4 regions of the Methylobacterium phyllosphaerae genome follow, and region 4 is predicted to be linked to each of the others. Evidence: predicted binding sites of a transcription regulator. Region 4 holds the regulator's gene; each other region holds the start of a gene.
The links. The regulator PhoB, encoded in region 4, activates phosphate uptake and scavenging genes when phosphate is short. The targets are predictions, from matches to a motif close to TGTCATNNANCTGTCAT.
Positions count from the first base shown of each region.

Region 1 (7,158 bases), 2.1 Mb from region 4:
AGGCGCGCTTCGAGGCGACCCGCTTCGTCGACAAGGGGCAGGGCGACTACGCTGCGGTGGGGACGCTGACGATCCGCGGCACGAGCCGGCCGGTGACGCTGCCGTTCCACCTGACCTTCGACGGCGGCGCGGCGCATGCCGTGGGGCGCGTCGGCCTCGTCCGCACCGAGTTCGGCGTCGGCCAGGGGGCCTGGGCCTCGGGCCAATGGGTGGCGCTCGATGTCGGCGTCGAGGTCGACATCGTCGCGACGGCGCAGCCGGCCTCCGGCCACTGATCCCGGCCCCGGTCGAATCCTTCGGCGGGTGTCACGCGCTCCGTCATCGCGAGCGCAGCGAAGCGACCCAGGGTAGCGCGCCCTCCGTAAGTGTGGCGCTCCTGGATCGCTTCGCTGCGCTCGCAATGACGGCGGCCGGGCGTCGGACGCCGCCCCGTCCCGGCCCGCGCTACCCCGGCCGGTCCTCCGACCCGGTGCCCAGCGCCCGCTGGACCATGACGCTGTCCGACCAGTGGCCGTACTTGAAGCCCACCGCCCGCAGGTAGCCGACCCGCTCGAACCCGCAGGCCTCGTGGAGCCGCAGGGACGCCGCGTTCTCGGCGTCGATGTAGCCGATCATCTGGCGGTAGCCGCCGGCCGCGCAGGCTTCGATCAGGGCCGGCAGCAGCCGGCGGCCGATCCCGGCATGCAGGTGGTCGGGATGCACGTAGATCGAGTGCTTCAGCGTGTAGCGGTAGGCCGGGCGTTTCCGGAACGGCACCGCGTAGGCGTAGCCCGCCACCGCGCCGTCCCGGTCGGCCACGAGGTGGGGCAGGCGCTTCTTGCGCATGGTCTTGCGCCGCCGCTTCAGGTCGTCGGGAAGCAGACGGTCCTCCTCGGCGACGCCGACATCGCTCACGCCCCTGCTGATGTGGTGCTCGTAGATCGCCACCATCGCCTCGACATCCGCATCCGAGGAGGCGCGGATGACGATGTCGGGGCAGGTGCGGGCCGGGACCAGGCCGGGCGTCTCGACCTCGATCTCCATCAGGCCCCCTCGCGTGCCACGTAGGTGTGGAAGCGGATCCGCCCGTCCGGATCGACCTCGCGGTAGACGCCCTGGATCTCGGCCTCGAAGCCCGGGAACAGGTTGGCGGAGGCCTCGAACATCTTGAAATAGTCGAGCATGGGCTTGGCCCGGTCGTCCAGGCGCTCGCCCGGCAGCACCGTGCCGATGCCCGGGGGATAGACCAGCATCAGCGTGGTGGCGATCCGCCCCTCGGCCTCGGCGATCGGCACGTAATCCACCTTGTTGCGGGTCAGCAGCTGGGCGGCCTTCTTGGGCGGCATCACCATCTCGGGCAGGTGCTCCGGGGCGAACTGGCGCCGCTGGAGCGTGGAGGTGCCGGCCTCCCGGTGGAAGGCGTGGAATTCGGCGCAGAGGTCGCGCAGGCGCACGCCGCGGTAGCGGTTCGGCCGGCGGTTGACGAATTCCGGCATGGCCTCCTCCAGCGGGACGTTGTCGTCGTGGAGCCGCTTGAAGGCGACGAGGCCCGAGATCAGCGTGCCGGCCTTGGAGGATTCGACCCCCGGGGTCAGCAGGAAGAGCAGCGAGTTCAGGTCGTTCTTCTCGGCGACGATCCGGTTCTCACGCAGGTACTGGGCCACGATCGGCGCCGGCACGCCGTGCTGGGCGTAGGCCCCCGTGTGCCGGTCGAAGCCGGGGGTGAGCACGGTGAGCTTGTTCGGGTCGGTGATCGCGTAGCCCGGCGCCACGTGGGTGAAGCCGTGCCAGCGGGCGCCCGGCTTCAGCTCCCAGTGGCGCGGCGTGGCGGCGAGTTCGTCGGTCGGCACGCTCTCCCACGGCACCTCGGCCCCGTCGGCATTCACCGTCACGTCCGGCACGAAGGGGTCGAAGAACCAGCGCCTTGCGGGATCGCGTTCGTTCTCCTCGAATTCCCGCCGGATCGCCCGGACCTTCTTGCGCCACTCGATCCCGAGCCGGATCGTGTCGTCCCACAGGATCATGCCGGAGCGGCCCTTCATCATCTGGGCGCCGACGTCGAGGGAGGCGAAGAGCGGGTAGAAGGGCGACGTGGAGGCGTGGACGAGGAAGCTCTCGTTGAGCCGCTTGTGCTCGACCCGCCGGGTCTGGCCGCGGATATGCCCGTCGCGGGTGTGGATCTGCGAGGCCTGGGAGAAGCTCGCGAGCTGCTTGTGGGTCGATTGCGTGGCAACGATGCCGGGCGAGGTCTCGTCGAGGCCGGTCAGCCCCATGGCGAAGCGGCGGGCGTAGAGCGGGTGGAACTTCATGAAGCCCGCCCAGGCCTCGTCGAACAGGATGTAGTCGCAGAGGTGGCCGATCTTCTCCAGGATCTCCTGGGCGTCGTAGATCGTGCCGTCGTAGGTGCACTGCTCGATCACCGCGACGCGGAACGGCCGCTCCCGGCGCCACGCCTCGGGATCGGTCACCAGCGGGTTCCGGCGGATCTTCTCCCGGATCCGGGTCTCGTCGAGGGCCTCATGATACATGGGGCCGATCAGGCCGTAGGCGTTCCGGTCCGTTTCCAGAAAGATCGGGATGCCGCCGCCCAGGAACAGGGCGCCGTGATGCGCCGCCTTGTGGTTGTTGCGGTCGAACAGGACGAGGTCGTCCTCCGCGATCAGCGAGGACAGGACGATCTTGTTGGAGGCCGAGGTGCCGTTGAGGACGAAGTAGGTCTTCTCGGCCCCGAAGATCTTGGCGGCCTCCTTCTGGGCCTTCAGCGCCGGGCCCTCGTGGGTCAGCAGGTCGCCGAGGTCGAGGACCGAGTTGTCGAGGTCGTCGCGGAAGATCGCTTCCCCCAGGTGCTCCACGAAGATCCGGCCGATCGGCGACCGGTTGTAGAAGATGCCGCCGTTGTGGCCCGGGCAGGTCCAGAGCTGGTTGCCCTTCTCGGCGTAGTCGACGAGCGCGCCGAAGAACGGCGTCTTGAGGGTCTGGGCGTATTGCGTGACCCGGCTGACGAGGCCGCGGGCGATGAATTCCGGCGTCTCCTCCGCCAGGAAGATGTAGCCGTCGATGAAATCGAGCAGTTCGACCGGGATGTCCTCCAGCCGCTTGCGGCGGACCATGATGACGATCGGCATCTCCAGGCCGCGCTTGCGCATCATGTCGATCAGGGCGGCGGCCTTGCCGTCGAGGCCGCGCTTGCCCCAATCGACCACGAGGCAGCCCACCGCGGCGTCGGTCTGCACCGCGATGGCCGCGTCCTCGACCCGCCGGGCGCGCACCACCTCGAAGCCGCGCTGCTCCACGGCTGCCACGATCTGATTGACGCGCGCGCCTTCGAGATCGTCCGGATCGAAGGCGGGGGCGCACATCAGGACCGTGAAGCGACGGTGGAAGTCCATGGAGCCCTCTCTGGCCTCGGATGCAGCGCGTGGCTTTCCGGCCCGTCTGCGACGATTGCATGACAACGTGCGCGGCGGGTGGTCGTGGTGCGGACGAAAGGGCGTGATCCGGGCGCGGTCGGAGCCGTTGGACCGCGGCCTTCCCACCCGCGCCCTCAGCCTGAGGTGCCGGTCGGAGATCGGTCGCGCGGCCCGCGGCGGCAACCCGTCTCAGGGTATCACAGGGCGCGCCGCCGCGCCCAGACATCCGGATTGACCAGTCCGCCCGGCCGCCGGCTCGCCAGCACGTCGACCACGCGGCCGGCGGCGGTCTCGGCGGTGCGGATCAGGGCCGACCCGGTGGAACCGCCGACATGGGGCGTCAGGATCGCCCGCGCCTGACGGGCGAGGGGGTGGTCGGCCGGCAGGGGCTCCTGGGCGAAGACATCGAGCCCGGCGCCCGCGATCGTGCCGGATTCCAGCGCCTCCACCAGGGCCGCCTCGTCGATCAGGCCGCCGCGGCTGGTGTTGATCAGGAAGGCGTCCCGCTTCATCCGGGCGAGCTGGTCCCGGCCGATCAGGCCGCGGGTGGCCGGGGTCAGGGGCACGTGCAGGGAGACGATGTCGGCCTCCGCGAGGAGCGCGTCCACCGAAGGAGCCCGCAGGGCGCCGGCATTGGCGAAGTCGGCGTCCGGCCGGCTCGGGCCGTAGGCCAGCACCCGCAGGCCGAGGGCCGCGCCGAGCCGGGCCGTCGCCTGCCCGATCGCCCCGAAGCCGACGAGGCCCAGCGTCAGGCCGGCCAGCTCGATCAGGCGGGCGGTGAACTTGAAGCTGTCGTCCCCGCGCCGGACCGAGCGGTCGGCCTCCGGCAGGGCCTTGGCCAGGGCGAAGATCAGCGCCAGCGTCTGCTCGGCCACCGAGACGGCGTTGGCGCCGGGCGTGTTGACCACCACGATCCCGGCCTCGGTCGCCTCGGCGGTGGCGACGTGGTCGGTGCCGGTGCCGTGCACGCCGATCACCCGCAGGGCCGGGGCCGCCGCGATGGCGCGGGCCGGGAAGCCGGTGTTGCGGGTGATGACGGCGACGCACGGGGCGGCCTCGCGGGCCAGGGTCTCGGGATCCGTGCCGCTCGCCGGACGCGGCTCCAATCCGGCCGCCCGCAGCCGGTCGAGGCCCGCCGCGTGGATCGGCTGGACGATGAGGCACGGACCGGTGATCACGGGAAAACCTCTGCACTAGAGGAGGGGTGACAGGCACGTTTCGCGCCGGGCCCGTCTAGGCGGGGTGGGCAAGCCTGGCAACCGGGCGCCCCGGTCTCCGCCGCGGCAACCCGATCGGACGCGCGCGATCCACACCCGATCGCGGCCGTGTCGGGCCCCGCACGCCCCGCCCGGCCCGACGATCCCGGCCGCGCGCCTCGGCCGAGCTCCGGCCCGGCCTTCCGCGAAATCGCCGGCTCGACCGTGCGATGATGAGTGAGGCACTGATAATGATGTCGTTCGGCAATGAAAGTCAGTATAGAACTCACTCAATATCGATCACGTAGATCGACCCTGCATGCGCTGAATATAATTATAATTAATCCAAATGTATTTTTGACACACGTAGAGATATTTGCTGCCTTGCTCCGTGATTCGGAGCTTTCGTCACAACAATGCGGTCTCAAGATTTCTCGGTGCCGGTTTCCGCGCGGAACCGGCGCCGGCGGCGCGCGGCCCGGCCGGTTCTCCCGATGGCTGTCCTGCTGGGCTTCGTCGGTTCCGGGCTGCACGCGGCCCGCGCGGAGGAGGCTGGGGCCGGCCGGGAGGTCCAGCTCGACGAGATCTCGGTCGCGAGCGCGGTCGCGCCGCGCGGACCGGTCCCGGCCTATGCCGGCGGTCAGGTAGCGCGGGGCGGTCGCCTCGGCCTGCTGGGCGATACCGAGATCCAGAAGGCGCCCTTCAGCATCGCCAGCTACACCGACACGCTCATCCGGGACCGGCAGGCGCGGACGGTATCCGAGACCCTGGTCCTCGACCCGTCGGTGCGCGCCACCCAGACCACGGGGGCGCCGTTCGACTCCTTCTCCATCCGGGGCTTCCCGTCCAACGAGAACACCAGCGGCGAGGTCGCCTTCGACGGGCTCTACGGCATTGCCCCGAGCTTCCGCATCTTCACCGACTACGTGGAGCGCATCGAGGTCCTGAAGGGGCCGTCCGCCGCCCTCACGGGGGTGTCGCCGAACGGCGCGGTCGGCGGCGTGGTCAATATCGTCCCGAAGCGCGCCGGCGCGGACCTGACCCGCGTCACCCTGGATTACGGCTCGACCGCCTGGGGCGGCAGCCAGGTCGACGTCGCCCGCCGCTGGGGGCCGGGACGGGAATGGGGCGCCCGCGTCGTCGGCAGCCTGCACGGCGGCGCCACGCCCTTCGACCGCCAGACCGAGACGACCGGCGTCGGGGCCCTGGCCCTCGACTACCAGGGTGACCGGTTCCGCGCGTGGCTCTACCTGCTGGCGCAGACGGACCGCTTCAACGCGCCGCTGCGCCCGTTCCTCCTGCGGGCCGGCGTGCCCGTACCGCGGGCGCCCGACGGTCGCCTGAACCTGACCCAGCCCTGGGAATACTCGGACGTCGACGATCGCGGCGGCCTGCTGCGCACCGAGTACGACCTGACCGATCAGGTCACGCTGTTCGCGGATGTCGGCGGCGGGCAGACCGGAGTGGAGCGGTACTTCCAATCGGCACCGACGATCCTCAACGGCCGCGGCGACACGACCAGCACGCCGCAATTCTACGCCCTCGGCGTCGACCGGCTCACCTACGACGCCGGCGTCCGGGCCCGGTTCGAGACCGGATTCATCCGCCACGCCCTCACGCTTCAGGGCTCCGTGTACGACGAGGCGACGGGACGGCGGTTCTCGCCCGGCCGGGGCGCCTACCTGTCGAACCTCTACGTGCCGGCCCTCGTCCCGTACATCGCGCCGATCTACGGCATCGGCCGGCCCCGCCTGTCCGACAGCACCCTGTCGGGGATCGCGGTGGCCGACACGCTGTCGGCCCTCGACGAGCGCGTCCTGCTGACCCTGGGTGTGCGCCGCCAGCGCGTGGAGGCGCACAATTACCTGTCGAATGTCGGCACGCTGGCCTCGTCGTACGACAAGAGCGCCACGACCCCGATGGTCGGTCTCGTGGTGCGGCCCTGGGACTCGGTCTCGCTCTACGGCAACTACATCGAGGGCCTGAGCCGCGGCGACGTGGCTCCGGCGGTGGCGACCAATTCCGGCACGATCCTCGCTCCCTACGTGGCCCGACAGGTCGAGGCGGGTGTGAAGCTCGATCTCGGCCGGTTCGGCGCCACGCTCGGCGCCTTCCGGATCACGAAGCCCGCGGGCGAGCTCGGCCCGCAGGGGCGCTTCGCGGCGACCGGCGAGCAGCGCGTCGGCGGGCTCGAGCTGAGCCTGTTTGGCGAGATCACGCCGCAGGTGCGGGTGGTCGGCGGCGTCACCCTACTCGACGGACGCCTCGTCCGGACGGCGCTCGCCGCCAATCGCGGGCACCGGCCGATCGGCGTGCCAGAGGTCCAGGCGAGCCTGGGCGCCGAGTGGGACCTGCCCGGGTTGCCCGGCCTGACGCTCAACGGCGCCGTCATCTCCACCGGGCGGCAGTTCGTCGACCTCGCGAACACCCAGGCCCTGCCGGCCTGGGCCCGCCTTGACCTCGGCCTGCGCTACACGACCCTGGTCGCCCAGCGGCCGACGACCTTCCGGGCCAGCATCCTCAACGTGACCGACGCGCGGTACTGGACCGGGGTCGCGTCGTTCGGCACCTTC
Region 1 is NZ_CP015367.1:4,188,871-4,196,028, forward strand. It holds gene MCBMB27_RS19050 (YceI family protein) at 1-275, shown strand, start outside; gene MCBMB27_RS19055 (GNAT family N-acetyltransferase) at 445-1,023, opposite strand; gene MCBMB27_RS19060 (Orn/Lys/Arg family decarboxylase) at 1,023-3,368, opposite strand; gene MCBMB27_RS19065 (hydroxyacid dehydrogenase) at 3,587-4,567, opposite strand; gene MCBMB27_RS19070 (TonB-dependent receptor) at 5,080-7,158, shown strand, end outside.
Region 1: MCBMB27_RS19060 (Orn/Lys/Arg family decarboxylase) is a predicted target of PhoB. The motif match lies at 3,417-3,433, and genes of this name have one in related genera.

Region 2 (7,158 bases), 1.5 Mb from region 4:
CCGGCTCTCATCGACCAAGTGCATTCGGCGATCGCAGTCCTCCGCCGCGACCCATCGGGTTCGGGGGCAGGCGGCCTGAGCCAGGAGCAGGTCGACGCCTCGATCCAGGAAGCGGGCCTGATCAGCTTCATCGACGGCCGCGCCTACCAGACCCTGAAGCGCCACCTGACCGCCCACGGCCTCACGCCCGAGCGCTACCGGGCCAAGTACGGCCTGCCGGCCGATTACCCGATGGTCGCCCCGGGCTATGCGGCCCGGCGTTCCGAGATCGCCCGGGCGATCCAGCTCGGCCACAAGGCGGGGTGAGTGATGGTGCCCGCCTCGTCCCCGGGTCCCGCCCGGACCCACAAGCCTCCCCCCGGGGCGGCCTCGAAGGATGCGCTGTACCGCATCGCCGGGATTCTCGACGTGCCGGTGGCGAGCTTCTTCCCGGATGCCGACCGGCCCGACGCGGCCATCGCCCAGGCGGCCGACCTCGTCTCGGCGTTCGTGGCGATCGAGAATCCGGCCGCGCGCCGGACCTGCCTGGCCTTCGTGCGGGCGATGGCGGGTTCCTGAGGGGGCCGACGGAAGCCGGAGACCGGGCTGCTCCCCATGGGATGACGCCCGGTCTCCGGCCAGCCGGCCAGACGCCGGATCAGAACATGTGGCGCAGGAGGTAGAACAGCACGGCCGCGAGGGTGATCGCCGCCGGCAGGGTCAGGATCCAGGCGAGTGCCATGTTGCGCACGGTGGCCATCTGCAGGCCCGAGCCGTTGGCCGCCATCGTCCCGGCGACACCGGATGACAGGATGTGGGTGGTCGAGACCGGCAGGCCGTAGAGTTCGGCCAGCCCGATCGTGCCGGCCGCGACGATCTCCGCCGAGGCACCCTGCGCGTAGGTCAGGTGGGTCTTGCCGATCTTCTCGCCCACCGTGACGACGATGCGTTTCCAGCCGACCATGGTGCCGAGGCCGAGGGCGAGGGCGACGCAGACCTTGACCCAGCCCGGGATGTAGCGCGTGCCGTCGTTGAGCAGGCCCGCGTAGCGCTTGAGGGTCGCCTTGTCGGCCTCCGAGAGATCGGCCCCGGAGCCCGGCAGCACGCGCACCGCGTCGGCGGCGAGGTACATGTCGCTGCGCAGGTTCTGGGTCTGGGCGGCCGGCACCGTGCGGATCGCGCCGTAATTCTTCACGCTGGCGGCAATGTCGTTCGCGAGCGCCGCCAGCGCGGCGTAGACGGGCGGCGCGTTCAGGTCCTTGGTCTTCAGCGCTTCCGTCACGGTCCGGCGCGCGGCGGCGGCGTCCGGCACCTCCGCGCCGGGCGCCCGGGCGGAGAACACCGCGCCCGCCGCCGTCGAAGCCTGCACGAAGGCGGGCGTCGTGTCGTCCGCCATGGTGCGGTTGAGCGCGTAGGCGGTGGGGGCGGCGCCGATCAGGATCAGCATGATCAGGCCCATGCCCTTCTGCCCGTCGTTGCCACCGTGGAAGAACGAGACCAGCGTGCAGGTGAGGATCAGCAGGCCGCGGATCCACAGGGGCGGCGGCGCTTCGCCCTTCGGCGCCGCGTAGAGATCCTTGCGGCGCACCGCGAATTTCAGGGCGAGCAGCAGCAGCGCCGCCAGCACGAAGCCGCAGACCGGCGAGAACAGCAGCGCCTTGAAGACGTTGAGGGCCTGGCTCCAGTCGACGCCCGCGGTGCCGTCGCCGCCGTTCATCAGCTGGTTGGCGAGGCCGACGCCGAGCACCGAGCCGATCAGCGCGTGGGACGAGGAATTGGGCAGCCCGAACGCCCAGGTTCCGAGGTTCCAGAGGATCGCCGCCAGCAGCAGCGCGAAGATCATCGCGTAGCCCGCATGCGAACCGACATTGAGGATCAGCTCCACCGGCAGCAGCGTCACGATGGCGTAGGCCACGGCGCCCGAGGAGAGCATCACGCCGAGGAAGTTGAAGACGCCCGACCAGATCACCGCGACGAGCGGCGGCATCGAGTGGGTGTAGATCACCGTGGCGACCGCATTGGCGGTGTCGTGGAAGCCGTTCACGAACTCGAAGGCGAGGGCGATCAGCAAGGCGAGGCCGAGCAGCGCGAAGGCGCCGTAGGCGAGGGGCGCCTCGCCGACGGCGTTCATGTCCGCGATCAGGCTCACCACCGCGTAGCCGAGGCCCGCCACCAGCACGAGGAGGAAGGCGACCACCCCGCCGAGATGCAGTCCGTGGTCGAGGCGCGGGCCCCCTACCTGCCGGCCTGCGACCGCCCCCGACGGCGCCACGGCGGAATCGGACATGAACCCTCGCGCGGAATCATTCGTGATGGTGAGCCGGGATTAAAATGTGCCCGTGACGGTCGGGTGACGTCGATCCCGCGTCCAGCCTCGCGCAACGGCATCCGGCCGAAGCGATTTGCGGGATTTCGTCCCGTCCCCAGTGTCCGGGCCGTCCCAGTGTTCGGGCCGCCGAGGATGGGCGGTCTGTGCCGGGCCCGTTGCGATGACGGACGGCCATCGCCCCGATCCTCATGTCATGACGGCACGCGCTGCAAGGTTAAGACGAAGATGAGTCATGATATGATTTGCGCCGGCAAAGTTTTGATCCTGTTGCTGGCAGGATACAAATGTAAGATTTTAGATTTGTGACTGGATTATGACGAAGGCGAGCGCGTAGAGTTCGCTAAATCTCCGGCTCGCAGGCTGAATCGCCGCGCGCTTTGGGGGTTGGCATGACATTTCGATATGGCGTCTCGATCGTGGCGTTGGCGGTCGCTGCCTTCGGACCGGGCGCGCAGGCACAGACGGCCAACACGACCGCTTCGGACGTCAATGTCCTCAATCTGCTGGCGCCGTACCTGACGCTCAACACGACGGCGACCGGTCAGCAGACGCTGCAGCTCAACCTGGCGCAGTCGATCGCGATCAACACCGCCGCGGGGCTCGCCCAGCAGCAGCTCGCGATCAGCGACAAGAACCTGCTGGGCTCGGCGCGCAACGACCTGTCCTCGGCCGGGCTCGGGACATACGGCGTGGCTGCAAATCTCGCGGGCGGCCTGCCGGCCCAGACGCCGATCAACGGCATCGTTCCGCAACAGCTCGTCGGCGGCCTGGGTGCCCAACTCGGCCCGATCTACCAGCGCGGGGTCGAGCAGGGCGCGAGCGGACCCCTGGGCAGCGTGGTCAATCTGCTGGCCGGTGCCTACGGTTTCACAGGCAACAACCTGGGCGTCGCCAAGAACTACTATGCCAACGGCGCGGCCAACAATCCGAGCGTGACCCCGGCCAACTACGTGGCGGTGCCGGCCGTGGCGCCGGCGGGCTACAGCCTGCCCACCGCCAACGGGCTGCCGAACACGACCAACAGCGTCTACGACCTCGCCTACGGCGTGACCAACACGCAAGCCGGCCAGGATGTCTACGGTTCCTCGCGGCCCGTCCAGGCGGCGCCGGCCCGGTTCAACACCTTCGACCCGACCGCGCTCAACGGCATCGCCACGAACCCGTCCTTTCCGAGCGGGCACACCACCTACGCGTTCACCGACGGCATCCTGCTCGCGATGCTGGTGCCGCAGCAATACCAGAGCATGCTGGCCCGGGCGGCCGACTACGCCAACAGCCGCATCGTCCTGGGCGTGCACTACCCCCTGGACATCATCGGCGGACGGGCGCTCGCCACCTACGACCTCGCCCAGGCCTTCACCAACCCGGCCTATATCAACAACGCCGCGGTGACTGGCACGGCGATCAACCTGCCCGCCCAGTTCGTGGCGGCCCAGAGCCAGCTGCAGGCCTACCTCGCCGCCCAGTGCGGCAACACCGTCGCCGCCTGCGCGGGCAGCGCCGCCAACGCGGCCGGGAATCCCTACGTGCCGTCGGCCGGTAACCAGGCTGCCTACCAGCAACGCCTCACCTACGGCCTGCCGACCCTCAGCTTCGCCCAGGCGCCCCGCGAGGCGGCTCCCGCCGGCGGGCCGGACGCCTCGATCCTGCTCGCGCCGCTCTACGGCGGATCGACCGCCGCCGCGCGGACCCTCGCGCCCAACGGCGGCCTCTACGGCCAGCTCGCCACCAGCACGATCAACCAGATCCTGGTCAACACCGAGACCAACGCGCTGGCCGCCTTCTACGGCAGCCCCCTGAGCTATTGGAGCCGCCTCGACCTCTATGCGGCCGCCGGGTATTTCGGGAACGTCACCGGCACCCTGCGCATGGACGCCACCGACCGCCTCGGCATCGATGTCGGCATCGGACAGGGCGGCGCGCTCTACGCCAACGGCACCATCGCGGGGACTGTCTTCGTGGGCGCCGGCGGCCTGCTCGGCGGCTCCGGCACGGTGGGCGGGATCGGCGCGCTCTCGGGGGGCACGGTTGCGCCGGGCAACTCCATCGGCACGCTCACCGTCGCCGGCAATGCCGCCTTCGCGGCCGGCTCGACCTACCGGGTCGAGGCCAACGCCGCCGGACAGGCCGACCGCATCGCCGCCACCGGCAGCGCCACCCTGTCGGGCGGCACCGTCCAGGTGCTGGCCGCCTCGGGCGCCTACAATCCGCGCACCACCTACACGATCCTCTCCGCCGCCGGCGGCGTCTCGGGCCAGTTCGCCGGCGTGACGGCGAACCTCGCCTTCCTCAGCCCGGGCCTGCGCTACCGGACCGACGCGGTCGACCTGACCCTCACCCGCAACGACGTGCCGTTCGCCGCGTCAGCCACCAGCCGCAACGGCATGGCGGCGGCCAACGCCGTCCAGGCGGCCGGCGGCGGCCGGCTCTTCGACGCGGCGGTCGCCTTCACCACCACCGAGGCCGATGCCGGCTTCCGGGCGCTGGCCGGCGACATCCATGCCGGCACCGTGTCCACCGCCTACGAGACCGCGTTCTTCGTGCGCGAGGCGGTGCTCGACCGCCTGCGCTGGGGCAGCCCCGGCACCGGCCTCGATTACGGCACCCTGCCGGCCGCCTACGCGGCCGACCTGCCGGGGCGCCAGCCGGTGGTGGCGGGCGTGCCGGTGCGGACCCTCGACCCGCAGGTGTTCGGCCTCTGGGGCCAGGGCTTCGGCGCCTTCGGCACGGCCGAGGGCGGCGGCAACGCGTTCAACCTCGACCGGCAGATCGCCGGCTTCGCGGCGGGCGCGGATGTCCGCGTGTCGAACGGGCTGCGCGTCGGCGTGGTCGGCGGCTACACGGAGGCGTATCTCGACAGCGCCGGCCGGTCCGGCGGCACGAGCCGGGCGGAGAGCGCCACGCTCAAGAGCGGCTTCGGCGGCCTGTATGGCGGCTATGAGGTCGGGCCGTTGTCGGTGCGGCTGGGAGCGCTCTACGCCGAGACCGACACGCGCACCCGGCGGGCGGTGCTGTACGGGCTGTCGGACACGCTGAGCGGCCATGGCGGCGGCTATACGGTGCAGGGTTTCGGCGAGATCGGCTGGAGGATCGCGCTCGGCCAGCCGGCTCCGGCGGCTCTGGTGTCGAGGGACGGCGTCGCGGTGCCGGTGCCGCCGACGGCCTCCTACGTCGAGCCGTTCGTCGGCGGGGCGTATGTCGGCATCCGGCGGGACGCCTTCGCGGAGACCGGGGGCGCGGCGGCGCTGGCGAGCGTCGCGCGGGACTACGATCTGGGCGCGGCGACCGTGGGGGTGCGGGCGCAGACGGGTCTGGAGCTGGGGTTGGGTCTTCCGGTGACGCTGCGGGGTCTGGTCGGCTACCGGCGGGCGTTCGGCGACGTGGTGCCGACGGCCCTGCTGCGGTTCGGCACGGGCCCGGCCTTCCTGAGCGCGGGCGTGCCGATCGACCGGGACGCGCTGGTGGCGCAGGTCGGGCTCGATCTGGCGGTGGCGCCGAACGCGAGCCTGGGCGTGGCCTATACCGGCCAGACCGGCGCCCGCGCCCAGGATCAGGCCGTGAAGGGCACCTTCACTCTCCGGTTTTGAACACGCCGGACGACGTCGCCTCTGTCACACGCCTGACGCGGTCCGGCCGCTAGCGGACCGGACCGCTCGCTTCATCGATCGAGGGATCCGCATGCTTGACGCCACGGTGCCGGCCCTGTCCCTCGGCGCGCTTCTGGCCCTCGTCCAGATCGTCAGCATCGGCGTCGCGGGCCGGCGCCTCGGCCGGAGCCACGGGCCGTCGCGGTTTCCAGACGGCGCGCCCGTCTCCCTGGTCCGTCCGCTTCACGGGATCGAGGCTTACAGCGAGGAGATGCTCACCCAGAGCTTCCGCCTCGACTACCCGTCCTACGAGCTGATCTTCTGCGTGGCCGACCCCGGGGACCCGATCGTGCCGATGGTCCGGCGGCTGATCGCGGCCCATCCGCGCGTGCCCGCCCGCCTGATCCTCGGCGACGAGCGCCTCTGCGAGAACCCGAAGCTCAACAATTGCCTGCGCGGCTGGCGGGCCGCCGTCCACGACTGGGTGGTGCTCGCCGATTCCAACGTGGCCATGCCGCCGGACTACCTCCAGCGGCTCCAGGCGGCGTGGCGGGACGATACCGGCCTCGTCTGCTCGACCCCCGCCGGGGCGCGCCCGGGCAGCTTCATGGCCGAGGTGGAATGCGCCTTCCTGAACACCCTGCAGGCCCGCTGGCAATACGCCGCCGAGGCGTTCGGGCTGGGCTTCGCGCAGGGCAAGAGCATGCTGTGGCACAAGCCCTTTCTTGAGGCGCAGGGCGGCCTGCAGGCGCTCGCGGCCGAGATCGCCGAGGACGCGGCCGCCACCAAGCTCGTCCGGGCCGCCGGCAAGCGGGTCCACCTCGTGGCGAGCCCGTTCGAGCAGCCGCTCGGGCCGCGCGGCTTCCAGGAGGTCTGGGCGCGGCAGCTGCGCTGGGCGCGCCTGCGCCGCGTGACCTTCCCGCTGTTCTTCGCTCCCGAGATCGGCAGCGGTGTCCTGTTGCCGGCGCTTCTCATCGCCCTCTGCGCCGGCAGCTTCACGGGCCTCGTCGGCGCTGCCGGCCTCGCCGGCCTGTGCTATGCCGCCGAGCACCGGCTCGCGATCCGCGCGGGCTGGCACCGTTCGCCCCGCCTGCTGGCGGCCTTCCTGGTGCGCGACGCCCTGATCCCGGCGATCTGGCTCGGCGCCTGGATGCAGAGCGCCATCGTGTGGCGGGGCAACGCCATGGACGTGCGCCCCCGGCGGGCCGCCGAGGCGCGTCCCTACGCGCCGACGGCCTGACGGCGGCCGACGATCGGAGGCCG
Region 2 is NZ_CP015367.1:3,562,441-3,569,598, reverse strand. It holds gene MCBMB27_RS16180 (Ros/MucR family transcriptional regulator) at 1-306, shown strand, start outside; gene MCBMB27_RS16175 (hypothetical protein) at 310-558, shown strand; gene MCBMB27_RS16170 (inorganic phosphate transporter) at 638-2,266, opposite strand; gene MCBMB27_RS16165 (autotransporter family protein) at 2,698-5,895, shown strand; gene MCBMB27_RS16160 (glycosyltransferase) at 5,987-7,135, shown strand.
Region 2: MCBMB27_RS16170 (inorganic phosphate transporter) is a predicted target of PhoB. The motif match lies at 2,319-2,335, and genes of this name have one in related genera.

Region 3 (7,158 bases), 1.5 Mb from region 4:
GGCGGAGACCTTGTGAAACCGCCTTCAGACCGTCGAGCGGTCAGTTGAACAGCGAGCCGACCCCACCCTGCACCCGGCCGAGGCCGGCGCGGGCGACGGAGTTGTTCGGATCGATCGTCGCTGCGCGCTGGTAGTTCTCCATCGCCTCCTTGCGCTGGCCCGACTTCTCGTAGGCCAGGCCGCGATAGGCCCAGGAGGTGGCGTCCTTGTTGTTGACATTGAGGGCCGCGTTGTAGTCCTCGATCGCCTTCGGGTACTGGTTCGTGGCGATCAGGCTCTGGCCGCGTGCGGCGTAGGGCGCGGACTTGAAGGGGTCGCGGTCGATGGCGGCGTCGAAATCGGCGATCGCCTGCGTGTCCTGACCCTGCTTCTGCCGCACGAGGCCGCGGGCATGATAGGCCTCGGCCGATTCCGGCATCAGCCGGATCGCGACGTTGAGGTCGTTGAGCGCCTGGTCGAGGTTGCCCTGGGCGCGCTCGACATTGGCGCGGCCGATATAGGCCGGGCCGTAATTCGGATCGATCCCGATCGCCTTGGTGAAGTCCTGCAGGGCAGGGCCGTCGCGGCCGATCTGGCGGCTCGCCAGGGCGCGATTGTTGTAGGCGGAGGCGGAGTTCGGATCGAGCTGGATCGCCTTGGTGAAGTCGGCGATGGCATCGTTGAACTGGCCGGCGCGGGCATAGGCGGCGCCGCGGGTGTTGTAGGCGGCCGCGTCGTTCGGGTTGCGCTGCACGACCTCGGTCAGGGAGGCGATGTTGACGTTCGTGGCCCCCGTGGTGTCCTTCTCGAGGACCGCGTATTGCCGCGGGCCGGCCGCGCTCCCGACGGTCTCGCAGCCCGCGAGGCCGGCGGCCGAGACCATGGCTGCGCCGATCAGTGCCGTCTTTCGTCCCAGCCCGTTGCGTACGTTCATTGCCCCACTCTCCCCGAGGCGTCGCCCGCCTTGCGCGTGCCCGCCTCGCCCCTCACAGTCCAAGAGCCCGCGCCGTGCGCCGGGCACGCCCGAATCCGGGGCACCGTCGCGCATCACGGTGAAGGCCGGCTTAAGAAGCGCCGCGTCGTGATCCGGCCCCCGCCCGTCCCGGGGACGAAGGCGGTGCAGGCGGAATCGATCGACAGCATTCGGAACCGACCACGCTGTGGTGGAAGCGGTGGGATGTGGCGAAGGTATGGCTCGACGGTTCCGGGACGCCGCAGGCGGGCTTCCGACCGCCATGCGACGATGCAGGTGTGCCTTCGAAGCCTCAGGAACCGGCCGGGACGGGCCCGAGGCGGGTCACGTGACCCATCTTCCGGCCGGGACGCGCCTCGCCCTTGCCGTAGAGGTGCAGATGGGCGCCGGGCTCGGCCAGCAGGGCGTGCCAGTCGTCGGCCTGGGCACCGATCAGGTTGCGCATCTCCACCGGCAGGCCGCCGACCCGGCCCGGATCGCCCAGCGGCCAGCCGCAGATGGCCCGCACGTGCTGGGCGAATTGCGAGGTCAGCGCCCCCTCGCTGGTCCAGTGACCGGAATTGTGGACCCGGGGCGCGATCTCGTTGACCACGAGCCGCTCCGCCCCGTCCTCGCGGACGAGGAACATCTCGACGGCGAGGACGCCGACATAGTCGAGGGCGTCGGCGATCCGACGGGCGATCTCGAGGGCGATGCGTCCCGTCTCCGGGGCCACGCCCGGGGCCGGCACCCGCGTCAGAGCGAGGATGTGATCGCGGTGCTCGTTCTCGCACAGGTCGTAGGCCGCGAAGCTGCCGTCGCGCCCGCGGGCGCCCACCACGGAGACCTCGCGCTCGAACGGCACGAAGCCCTCCAGGATCAGCGGCGCGCCGCCGAACTCGGCGAACAGGGCGTTGCGGTCGCCCTCGGCCCGCTCGCGGAGCATGCGCTGCCCCTTGCCGTCGTAGCCGAAGCGGCGGGTCTTGAGCACCGCCGGCAGGCCGATCACCTCGATCGCCCGGTCGAGATCGTCGGGCGTGTCCACCGCCCGGAACGGCGCCGTCGGGATGCCCAGCCCGTTGATGAATTCCTTCTCGGAGAGGCGGTCCTGCGTGGTCGAGAGCGCCCGCGCGTTCGGGTGCAGGGCGGCGTGCCGGGCCAGGATGTCGGCCGTGGCGTGCGGGATATTCTCGAACTCGTAGGTCACGACATCGACGCTGCGCGCGAAGGCGGCCAGCGCCTCGGCATCGTCGTAGGCCGCGCAGGTGGTCCGGGCGGCCACGTCGAAGGCGGGGCTGTCCGCGTCGGGGGCGTAGACGTGCGCCTTGAGGCCGTAATCGGCCGCCGCCAGCGCGATCATGCGCCCGAGTTGGCCTCCACCGACGATGCCGAGGGTGGAGCCGGGGCCGAGGATCTTGTCCGTCACGCGTTCTCTTCCGTCACCGGCCGTTCGGCCACCGAGGCGGTCTGGGCCGCGCGCCACGCCTCCAGGCGCTCCGCCAGATCCGGATCGGAGAGCGCCAGGACGGCGGCGGCGAGCAGGGCCGCGTTGATGGCCCCGGCCCGGCCGATCGCCAGGGTCCCCACCGGGATGCCCGCCGGCATCTGGACGATCGAGAGGAGGCTGTCCTGGCCAGACAGGGCCTTGGATTCCACCGGGACGCCGAAGACCGGCAGGCGGGTCATCGCGGCCGCCATGCCGGGCAGGTGCGCGGCGCCGCCCGCCCCCGCGATCACGACCTTGAGGCCGGCCGCGACCGCGCCTTTGGCGAAGGCCACAAGCCGGTCCGGCGTGCGGTGGGCCGACACGATGCGCGCGTCGTAGGGTACGCCGAGGGCATCGAGCGTCTCGGCGGCATGCCGCATGGTCGCCCAGTCGGACTGGCTGCCCATGATGATCGCGACCGGAGGCGACGCCATCGTTGATCCCGGAAAAAGAGGGCGCTTACAGGCGGTGCGGGCCCGCGGCAAGGCGCGACCCGAAGACGTCCACCGACATCAGGCGATGATGTCCGGCGTGAGCGCGTCCTCGATGTGGAAGATGCGGTCACGCAGGGTGAGCTTGCGCTTCTTCAGACGCTGGATCTGGAGCTGGTCGCCAGCCACGCTGCGCTCCAGCGCCTCGATGGCACCGTCGAGATCCCGGTGCTCCTCGCGCAGCCGCGCCAGTTCGCCCAGGAGGTCCGACTGCGCACTCTCACCCGCCTCGTCCGCCATCGTCACCTGAGGACCCGAAGACCGTTCATGGCCCGAGAGCATGCGTCACGCTCCGGCGCCGGACAAGACGGCGCGGTAAGCAATCATCAGACTTAGCAGCAGAAAACGCTTCGACAGGTCCGGCATCTTGTGCCAATCTCGATGTGTCGAAACGATGACAGGAGATTCGGCTCATGTCGCTGCAGACGCATCTGAACCAACTCGCCCGGAAGCACGAAGCCCTCGAGCGTGAGATTCAGGAAGCGATCCACAGGCCTTCGGCGAACGACCTTCACATCGCCGAGATGAAGCGACGGAAACTCCTTCTCAAGGACGAGATCAACAGGCTGCAGGCGAACGGCAATACGCTGCACTGAGCCCCTGATCCGTCCGCACGCATAGCAGAAACGGCACGACAGCTGCCGCCGCATCGGGAGACCGGTGTGGCGGTTTTGCGTTCTGCGACCGCTCGTTTGGAGAAACGGCCGCCTCGGGATCGCCGATCCGGGCGGGCGTCGTGCTCTCGCGGATGTGACCCCGGAGCCTTGGCGACGGGGCGCCTGCCGCGCCCGCACGCCCGGGGATCGAAACAGACGACCCGCGACCTCCCGGCAGATGCGTTTCCCGCCGGCCACGCCGAGGCGCCCGGCTTCGAAGCCGCCGATCCGGGATGCATCCGGCGAACGCGTCACGGAGCACCCCGATCGCGCGAGCGAAGGCGCGCGGGGGTTCCGGCGACCCACAACCGGCCTCACACCCGCGGAAGAATGCGCTACTCTGGGCCCCGCCGCCGGAGAGCGGCCCGCGAGGAAACGCCGAACTGATGACGAGAGCCAGCCTGCCGGGCCGCTACCCGGACATCTACGATTCGGCCCGCCGCGCCCCGGAGACCTTCTGGCTCGGCGCTGCGCAAGCGCTCGACTGGGCGCATGTCCCGCAGCGGGCCTTCGCGCCGGATTCCGGCCCCTACGGCCGCTGGTTTCCGGACGGCACCCTGAACGCCTGCCACAATGCCGTGGACCGTCACGCCGACGGAGCGCGGGCGGATCAGGTGGCGATCCGCTACGATTCGCCCGTCACCGGGACCAAGCGCAGCATCACCTACCGCGCGTTGCGCGACGAGGTGGCGGTACTGGCCGCCGTCCTCGCCGGCCTCGGCGTCGGCAAGGGCGACCGGGTGATCCTCTACATGCCGATGGTGCCCGAGGCCCTGTTCGGCATGCTGGCCTGCGCACGGCTCGGCGCGGTGCATTCGGTCGTGTTCGGCGGCTTCGCGGCCAACGAGCTGGCGGTGCGGATCGAGGACGCGGCGCCGAAGGTGGTGCTCGCCGCCTCCTGCGGGATCGAGCCGAACCGCGTGGTCGCCTACAAGCCGCTCCTCGACGCGGCGATCGCGGCCTCGCGCCACAAGCCGGAAGCCTGCCTGATCCTGCAGCGCCCGCAGGCCGCCGCGACGCTCATGCCGGAGCGGGACCGCGACTGGGCCGAGACCGTGGCGGCCGCCCGTGCGGCGGGGCAGCGGGCGGCCTGCGTGCCGGTCGCCGCCACCGACCCGCTCTACATCCTCTACACCTCCGGGACGACCGGGAAGCCCAAGGGCGTGGTCCGCGATACCGGCGGCTACCTCGTCGCCCTCGCGTGGTCGATGCCGAACCTCTACGGCGTCCAGCCCGGCGAGACCTATTTCTGCGCCTCCGACATCGGCTGGGTCGTCGGGCACTCCTACATCGTCTACGCGCCGCTCCTGCACGGCTGCACCACGGTCCTGTACGAGGGCAAGCCGGTGGGCACGCCGGATGCCGGCGCATTCTGGCGGGTCGTCGCCGAGTACGGGGTCGTGTGCCTGTTCACCGCGCCGACGGCGCTGCGGGCCATCAAGAAGGAGGATTCCGCCGGCGCCCGGATCGCCGATTACGACCTCTCCGCCTTCCGCAGCCTGTTCCTCGCGGGCGAGCGCGCCGATCCCGATTCGGTCGCCTGGGCCGAGCGGGTGCTGAACCGGCCGGTGATCGACCATTGGTGGCAGACCGAGACCGGCTGGCCGATCGCCGGCAACCCGATGGGTCTCGGCCTTCTGCCGGTGAAGCACGGTAGCACCTGCGTGCCGATGCCGGGCTACCGGGTCGAGGTGCTGGACGAGGGCGGCAAACCGGTCCCGGCCGGGACCATGGGCACCATCGCGATCCGCCTGCCCCTGCCCCCCGGCTGCCTGCCGACGCTCTGGGGCTCGGACGCGCGCATGCGGTCGAGCTACCTTTCCACGTTCCCTGGCTACTACGACACCTCGGATGCCGGGGTGATCGACGCGGACGGCTACATCACGGTGCTGGGACGCACCGACGACATCATCAACGTCGCCGGGCACCGCCTGTCCACCGGCGGCATGGAGGCGGTGCTGGCGGGCCATCCGGACGTGGCCGAGTGCGCGGTCATCGGCATCCGGGACGCCCTGAAGGGCGAAGTCCCCTGTGGCTTCGTGGTGCTCAAGGCCGGCGTCGACCGGCCGACCGAGACGATCGAGCGGGAACTCGTGGCCAAGGTGCGCGACGAGATCGGCCCCGTGGCGGCGTTCAAGCTGGCCCTCACCGTGCCGCGGCTGCCCAAGACCCGCTCGGGCAAGATCCTGCGGGCCACCATGAAGCGCATCGCCGACCACGAGCCCTGGACGATGCCGGCGACGATCGACGACGCCGCGGCCCTCGACGAGATCGACGAGAGCCTGAAGGGACGGGGAATCGGCGCCGATTGAGGCGCCGGACGGTCCCGCGATCGGGACAGGCGCCGAGTCCAGGCGGCTCTCCCCGCGCGGCGCCGGGTCACGGCGCGGCCCAACCGCATCCTGCGGGTAGAGCCGGAGCGGCGGTGAGGGGCGCGATGCAGGATGCGGCCGCCCTGACCCGCCGTCGCCCCTCTGCGGCCGCCGCGCTCAGCGCGCCTGCGTGATCCGCAGATTTCCGCCCGGCGCCACTGCCCCGGGAACGCAAGTGCGGCCTCCCCCACGCTCAGGGGAAAGGCGACGGGTGGGGGCGGGGCAGATGGCACCGCACCGCTCGAGTCTGCGCCATCCCGCACGGAATCTGCGACCCTGGCACGCTCTGGGACGCCACCACTCCCCGGTGAGAGCGCGCGCGGGCTGCCGGGCAGGTTCCCGGGCCGCATGACCGGCGTGCGCGGCGCTGCCGCCGGTCTCAATACGCCAACGCCCATTGCGCTTCGGATGCCCATAACCATCTCCAGACCATCCAACGGGATGGCCTGGAGACGTTTCGACGATGACCGACACCGCGCGCGACCTCCGTCCGAAGGTGCCGGACAGCGAGAAGATCACGGTCAATCTCGGCTTCGTCGATCTCGGGCGCGTCGACCTGATGGTCCGCGACGGCTTCTACGCCAACCGGGCCGACTTCATCCGCACGGCCGTGCGCAATCAGCTGGACCGGCAGGAGGAGGCGGTCCGGCAATCGGTGGCGCGGCGCCAGCTCCGGCTGGGGCTCTCGCACTTCTCCCGCGCGGACCTGGAAGCGGCTCGGGATGCCGGCTCGCCCCTGCACATCCAGGTCCTGGGCCTCGCCACGATCGCCGCCGACGTCACCCCCGAACTGGCGCGGGCCGCGATCGCGTCCGTGGAGGTCCTGGGTGCCTTCCAGGCCAGCGCCGCCGTCAAGGCGGCACTGGCCGACCGGACCACCTGACCGTCCGCGCCCCGGTCGCGCGGAATCTCCACCCGAACCACGCCGTATGAGGATCCTCCCCATGTTCCGTTTCCCCAAGATTGACCCGTCGAAGCTCGACCTCTCGGCGTTCGGAATGTCGCAATTCGACCCGCACGCCTTCGGATCCGCGACGGCGAAGGGCAGGGGAACGGGGCCAGGAACCGGGCGAAGAACCGGGGCAGCGGACCGGACCGCCCGGATGCAGGACGCGATGGCGCGGTTCCGCCGCGGCCAGGAGGCCGCCGTCGCGCAATGGACCGAGGCACGACGCGGCATGGCAGACCGGCCCGGCACCGCCGGTCATGCCGAGCAGACCCT
Region 3 is NZ_CP015367.1:614,564-621,721, forward strand. It holds gene MCBMB27_RS02925 (tetratricopeptide repeat protein) at 41-913, opposite strand; gene MCBMB27_RS02930 (5-(carboxyamino)imidazole ribonucleotide synthase) at 1,245-2,357, opposite strand; gene purE (5-(carboxyamino)imidazole ribonucleotide mutase) at 2,354-2,851, opposite strand; gene MCBMB27_RS02940 (YdcH family protein) at 2,930-3,190, opposite strand; gene MCBMB27_RS02945 (YdcH family protein) at 3,322-3,504, shown strand; gene MCBMB27_RS02950 (propionyl-CoA synthetase) at 3,951-5,876, shown strand; gene MCBMB27_RS02955 (CopG family transcriptional regulator) at 6,400-6,819, shown strand; gene MCBMB27_RS02960 (extracellular catalytic domain type 1 short-chain-length polyhydroxyalkanoate depolymerase) at 7,040-7,158, shown strand, end outside.
Region 3: MCBMB27_RS02945 (YdcH family protein) is a predicted target of PhoB. The motif match lies at 3,292-3,308, and genes of this name have one in related genera.

Region 4 (7,158 bases):
TCGAGCCGGGCAAGCTCAAGCTCACCGGCGACGTGCTGGCCGACATCTATGCCGGCAAGATCGCCAAGTGGAGCGATCCGCGGATCGCGAAACTCAATGACGGGCTGAAGCTCCCCGACTCCAACATCACCCCGGTCTACCGCTCCGACGCGTCGGGCACGACCAACATCTTCACCACCTACCTGTCCCAGGTCTCCGAGCCCTGGAAGAAGGAATACGGCGCCGCTACGACGATCTCCTGGCCGGTGGGGCAGGGTGGCAAGGGCAACGAGGGCGTGACCGCCACGGTGAAGCAGGTCCCGAACGCGATCGGCTACGTCGAGTCGGCCTACGCCAAGCAGAACAAGCTTTCCTACGCCCTGCTGCAGAACAAGGCCGGCAAGTATCCGCAGCCCGACGACAAGGCGTTCCAGGCCGCGGCGGCGAGCGCCGACTGGAAGGCGACCCCGGGCTTCGGCATCTCCCTGACCAACCAGCCGGGCGAGGCGGCGTGGCCGATCACGGCGGCGACCTTCATCCTGGTCCACAAGGACGCCGTCGATCCGGCCAAGTCCGCCGATGTGCTCAAGTTCTTCAACTGGGCCTACAAGAACGGCGACAAGCTTGCCGTCGACCTCGACTATGTCCCGCTGCCGGACAACGTTGTCGAGCTGATCCACCAGGAGTGGAAGGACGTGAAGGGCAAGGACGGTAAGCCCGTCTTCAACATGTGAGCGTGGCCGGGAGGAGGTGGGAACCTCCTCCCTCGCTTCTTGGAACGCCCCGCGCTACCACGCCCTCTTCGCAGAGAACAGCGGATGCCCGCTTTGACAGAATCGATCGCCCTCGGCCGAACCCGTTCCGCGACGGCGCGGAAGGCGCCGAGCCGGAGCCTCGACACCCTGTTCCGGACCTCCTCGTATGCCGCAGCGCTGCTGGTGCTGCTCGTCCTCGCCGGCATCCTGGGCTCGATCCTCTACGGCGGTTGGCCCGCCTTCCGCGAATTCGGCTTCGGATTCCTGACCTCCAGCGCCTGGAACGTCGGGACCGAGCAGTACGGCGCCCTGGTGGCGGTGATCGGGACCGTCGCCTCCGCCTTCCTGGCGCTCCTGATCGGCGTCCCCGTCTCCCTCGGGATCGCGGTCTACCTCACCCAGCTCTGCCCGGGCTGGGCCCGCAAGCCGGTCGCCATGACGATCGAGCTGCTCGCCGCCGTGCCCAGCATCATCTACGGCATGTGGGGCCTGTTCGTGTTCGCGCCGCTCTTCGCGCGCTACATCCAGATCCCGGTCTCGAACCTCGTCGAGGGCATGCCGATCGTCGGCACGCTGTTCTACGCCCGGGTGCCCTCGGGCGTCGGCGTCTTCACCGCCGGGATCATCCTGGCGATCATGATCGTGCCGTTCATCGCCTCGATCGCCCGCGACATGCTCGACCAGATCCCGACCGTGCTGCGCGAGAGCGCCTACGGCATCGGCTGTACCACCTGGGAGGTGGTGCGCCACGTGCTGGTGCCGCAGGCCTCGGTCTCGATCATCGGGGCGATCATGCTCGGCCTCGGCCGGGCGCTGGGCGAGACGATGGCGGTGACCTTCGTGGTCGGCAACGCCAACCGCCTCTCGGCCTCGATCTTCGATCCGAGCTCGACCATCGCGTCGCGCATCGCCAACGAGTTCAACGAAGCCGACGGCCTCCAGCTCAACGCCCTGATGGCTCTGGGCTGCATCCTGTTCGTGATCACCTTCGTGGTTCTCATCATCGCCCGGCTGCTGACGCGCCGCGTCCAGGCCGCCTGAGGAGCACGCGCGATGGACGCCTCCCCCACGATGACCGCGGCGCCCCGGCGCCGCTCCGGCCGGGTCCGTCAGGGCCGGCGCATCGCCGACCGCACGCTGCGGGTTGCCTGCACCGGGGCGACGCTGGTGGGCGCCCTGGTCCTGGGCTCGATCCTGGTGATGCTGATCGTCCAGGGCGTGCGCGGCTTCACGCCGACCCTGTTCACCAACCCGACGCCGGGCCCCGGATCCGAGGGCGGCGGCATCGCCAACGCCATTCTGGGCAGCCTCGTCCTGACCGGGATCGGCATCGTGATCGCGACGCCGGTCGGCGTCATGGCCGGGACCTTCCTGGCCGAGTACGGGCGCGGCTCGAAGCTCGCGGCCCTGATCCGCTTCCTCAACGACATCCTGCTCTCGGCGCCGTCGATCCTGATCGGCCTGTTCGTCTACACCCTGATGGTGCGGCCGATGGGCACCTATTCGGGCTGGGCCGGCGGCGTCGCGCTCGCGATCATCGCCGTTCCGGTGATCGTCCGCACCACCGAGGACATGCTGCGGCTCGTCCCCGGAACCCTGCGGGAGGCCGGCGCGGCGCTCGGGGCGCCGCCCTCGACGGTGATCATCAACGTCACGTGGCGGGCGGCCTCGGCCGGCATCGTCACCGGGATCATCCTGGCCCTGGCGCGCATCGCCGGCGAGACGGCGCCATTGCTGTTCACCGCCCTCAACAACAATTCCTGGTTCTCGGCCAACCTGATGGGCGGCGTCGCGAACCTGCCGGTGATGATCTACCAGTTCGCCCTGTCGCCCTACCCGAACTGGCAGGGCCTCGCCTGGGCCGGCGCGCTTCTGATCACCGCCACCATCCTGGTGCTGTCGATCATTGCCCGCCTTGTGATCAAGCCGCAGACCTCGCGCTGAGACCCTTCGAGGACACGACGATGAACGCCGCCTCCGCGATCCCCACGGTCGAGCTGAACCGCAACCGCGCCGACGAGGGCGGTCCCGTGCGGATCGCCGTGAAGCGCCTGAACTTCTACTACGGCAGCTTCCACGGGTTGAAGGACGTCAACCTCAACTTCCACGACCGGCAGGTCACGGCGCTGATCGGGCCGTCGGGCTGCGGCAAGTCCACCCTGCTGCGCTGCTTCAACCGGATCTACAGCCTCTATCCGGAGCAGCGGGCCGAGGGCGAGATCCTCCTGGACGGCGAGAACATCCTCAGCCCCTCCATCGACCTGAACGAGCTGCGCTCGCGCATCGGCATGGTGTTCCAGAAGCCGACGCCGTTCCCGATGTCGATCTATGACAACGTCGCCTTCGGCCTGCGCCTCTACGAGAAGCTGCCGAAATCCGAACTCGACGGCCGGATCGAGGCCTCCCTGCGCAAGGCCGCACTCTGGGACGAGGTGAAGGACAAGCTCAAGCAGCAGGGCACGGGCCTGTCGGGCGGCCAGCAGCAGCGCCTGTGCATCGCCCGCACGGTGGCGCAGCGCCCGGAGGTGATCCTGTTCGACGAGCCGACCTCGGCCCTCGACCCGATCTCCACCGGCCGCATCGAGGAGCTGATCGAGCAGTTGCGCGACGAGTTCACCATCGTGATCGTCACCCACAACATGCAGCAGGCGGCGCGCATCTCGCAGTTCACCGCCTTCATGTATCTGGGCCAGCTGATCGAGTTCGGTCCGACCAACCGGATGTTCATGAACCCGACGGAACGCCGCACCCAGGACTACATCACCGGCCGGTTCGGCTAGTCTGCCTGAACGCTCCGGTCTCGGGGAAGGCCGTCCGGTCGCCGCATCCGCGGAGGGCCGGCGGGTCCCCGAGGGCCTCCCCGGAGCGCCGCCCCCGGGACCCATCGAAGGATTCGCCATGCCCGGCCATATCGTCACCTCCTACGACACCGACCTGGAGAACCTGCGTCGCTCGATCTCGGAGATGGGCGGCGTGGCCGAGAAGATGACCGCGGAGGCGACGGACGCCCTCGTGCGCCGGGACGACACGCTCGCCCAGGCGGTGATCGTCGCCGACAAGCGCCTCGACGCCCTGCAGCGGGACATCGAGGAGCGCGCCGTGCTGTTGATCGCCCGGCGTCAGCCCCTGGCGATCGATCTGCGTGAGACGATCTCGGCGATCCGCGTCTCCGGCGACCTCGAGCGGATCGGCGACCTCGCCAAGAACGTCGCCAAGCGGGTGGTGGCGATCTCCGATCAGGCGCCGGCCCAGAAGATCGTTCTCGGCGTGCGCCACATGAGCGACCTCGCGGAGGGCCAGCTCAAGGACGTTCTCGACGCCTATGCGAGCCGCGACGTCCAGGCAGCCCACGATGTCTGGGAGCGGGACGGCGAGATCGACGCCCTGTACAATTCGCTGTTCCGCGAGCTCCTGACCTACATGATGGAGGATCCGCGCAACATCTCGTTCTGCACGCATCTTCTGTTCTGCGCCAAGAACGTCGAGCGGATCGGCGACCACACCACCAACATCGCCGAGACGATCCATTATCTCGCCACGGGCGAGGCCCTGGCGGGCGACCGGCCGAAGAACGATGCGTCGAACTATGCGACCGTGGACGGGGTGCCGGCTCCGTAAGCGGGCCGCCCCCGGTCCAGGCGTCGGCCTGCGCGCGCTCCTGTGGGGCGCCGCCGGAGAATCGGAGCGTGCGGGTTGAGGCTGAGCGGCGCCTCCTGCACCCTCTGCCTGCCCGCCAACTCCAAGGAGAGTCGGCGCGCCTGCAGGCCGTATGGCGCCGCTTCGTGAACGGATCTTCGAACGTGAGCATGCAAGTCCTGATCGTCGAGGACGAGGAGGCGCTGACCACGCTGCTGCGCTACAATCTGGAAGCCGAGGGCTTTCTGGTGGATTCCGCGGCTCGGGGCGACGACGCGGAGCTGCTCCTGGCGGAGCGGATCCCCGATCTCGTCCTGCTCGACTGGATGCTGCCCGGCCTCTCGGGCATCGAGCTGTGCCGGCGGATCCGGGCGCGCCGGGAGACCGAGCGGCTGCCCGTGATCATGCTCACTGCCCGGGGCGAGGAGGGCGACCGGATCCGCGGTCTCGGGACGGGCGCCGACGACTACATCGTCAAGCCGTTCTCCGTCCCGGAACTGCTTGCCCGGATCCGCGCGCTGCTCCGCCGGGCCAAGCCCGCCCATGTCTCGGACCGGCTGGCGGCGGGCGACCTCGAACTCGACCGCACCGGCCATCGCGTCCGCCGCGGCGGCGAGGAGCTGCATCTCGGCCCCACAGAGTTCCGTCTGCTGGAATTCCTGATGCTGGCGCCGGGCCGTGTCTTCTCCCGCGAGCAGCTCCTCGACGGGGTCTGGGGACACGACGTCTACATCGACGAGCGCACGGTCGACGTCCATGTCGGGCGGCTGCGCAAGGCACTGAACGGCCCGCGCCAAGCCGACCCGATCCGTACGGTCCGCGGCTCGGGCTACGCCTTCGACGAGACGTTCTCGCTCGACGCTTGAGAGGGGCGCGAAGCGTTCCGGGACAAAGGGTTCCGGGCCGGAGGCCGGTCGGCCGCGCCGCCCGCCCGCGTGCAGCGAAGGGAGCCAGGGACGTTCGAGGCCGGCGGATGCTGCGAGGCCCGGCGGCCCCCCGGGCCTCGCGCAGATTCAGCGGGTCAGCGCCGCGCTCCGGCCGGACGCGACCGGCACGGCGTCGAGCGCCGCCAGAACCGTCCCCTCGGTGAGGATCTGCGGAAGCACCTGAGGCGCTCCGGTTCCGGTATAGAGGAGGTAGAGCGGCACGCCGCTGCGCCCGTGCTTCTCCAGCAGACGGGTGATCTCGGGATTCTGGTTGGTCCAGTCGCCCTTCATGTAGGTCACGCCGCGCTCGGCCATCGCGGCCCGCACGGCCTTGGTGTTGAGCGAGGTCGCCTCGTTCACCGCGCAGGTGATGCACCACGCGGCGGTCATGTCCACGAAGACGGGGCGGTGCGCGTCCACCAGGGCGTCGAGACGCGCTTGAGTGAAGGGCTCGACCCCGTCGGCGGCGGCCTGCGCCGACGGCGCGGTGCGGTCCCGCGGAAGGGTCACGGCGAGGGCCGACACGGCGATTAGCGCGAGGGCCGCAGCGACCCGCGCGACCCGGCCCGCCCCGGGCGCGGCGGCGCGGCCGTGTTCCCAGGCCCAGGCGGCGAAGCCCACCAGGACGAGGCCGATCAGCGCCGCCAGCAGCCCACGCGGATCGACCTGCTGCGCCAGAACCCAGATCAGCCAGGCCACGGTGGCGTAGACCGGGAAGGCCAGGACCTGTTTGAGGGTCTCCATCCAGGCGCCCGGCCGCGGCAGCGCCCGCAGGGCCGGCGGCCAGAGGGTCAGCACCAGGAAGGGCAGGGCGAGGCCGAGGCCGAGGCTCGCGAAGACGGCGAGCGCGACACCGGCACTCTGCGTCAGCGCGAAGCCCACCGCCGAGCCCATGAACGGCGCCGTGCAGGGGGTCGCCACCAGGGTCGCCAGCACACCCGTGAAGAACGAGCCGCTCAGGCCGGCACGCCGGGTCAGGCCGTCTCCGAGGCCGGCGAGCCGGCCGCCGACATGGACCACTCCGGACAGGCTCAGGCCCATAGCGAACAGCAGATAGGCGAGGGCTGCGACCATGGCGGGCGATTGCAGCTGGAAGCCCCAGCCGATCGCGGCCCCACCGCCCTTCAGGGCGATCAGCAGGGATGCGAGGCCGAGGAAGCTCGCCAGCACGCCGGCCGTGTAGGCGAGGCCGTGCAGCCGCAGCCGCGCCGGGCCCTCGCCGGCATGCCGCACGAGGCTCAGCACCTTGATGGACAGCACCGGGAAGACGCAGGGCATCAGGTTTAGGATCAGGCCGCCCAAAAAGGCGAAGGCCGCGGCGGTCGCGAGGGTCAGCGCGTCGAACTCGGCGGCGGCCGGCGGGGCTCCGGCCGGATTCGGCGCGCTCGACGCGGCCGCGACGGCAGGAAGCACCGGCTCGTCACCATACGCGAAGGCGAGGCGGCGGGTGCCGTCCGTACCGACCTCGTCGATCGTCAGGACGCCGGGCAGGGCGGCGGGCAAAGGATCGGTCGGGCTGCTGCGCGCGATGGTCAGATGCAGACCGGTCTCGTCGACGGTCATCACCTGCGCGGCGGCGTTGTCGATCGCCGTCTCGGCATAGGGGAAATAGGCGGCGTTCCGGATGGATTCGGGTTTCAGGCCGGTCGCGGCGAAATCGAGCTGCAGCGTGTCGCCCTGGCTCGACAGGCGCAGGGGCCAGAGCGCCGGCGCGGGCAGGGCAGCCCGGGCGCGCGCGAACAGCGCGGCGTTGGCCGGGTCCGGCTCGGCCTTGCCCACCGGCAGGGTGAGGGCGAGATCGGCCGAACCGGGGACGCACTCGGTCTCGCAGACGAGATAGGTCAGCTTCGCCTGAATCTGAA
Region 4 is NZ_CP015367.1:2,084,391-2,091,548, reverse strand. It holds gene pstS (phosphate ABC transporter substrate-binding protein PstS) at 1-713, shown strand, start outside; gene pstC (phosphate ABC transporter permease subunit PstC) at 798-1,775, shown strand; gene pstA (phosphate ABC transporter permease PstA) at 1,788-2,678, shown strand; gene pstB (phosphate ABC transporter ATP-binding protein PstB) at 2,699-3,514, shown strand; gene phoU (phosphate signaling complex protein PhoU) at 3,633-4,352, shown strand; gene phoB (phosphate regulon transcriptional regulator PhoB) at 4,541-5,236, shown strand; gene MCBMB27_RS09285 (protein-disulfide reductase DsbD family protein) at 5,384-7,158, opposite strand, start outside.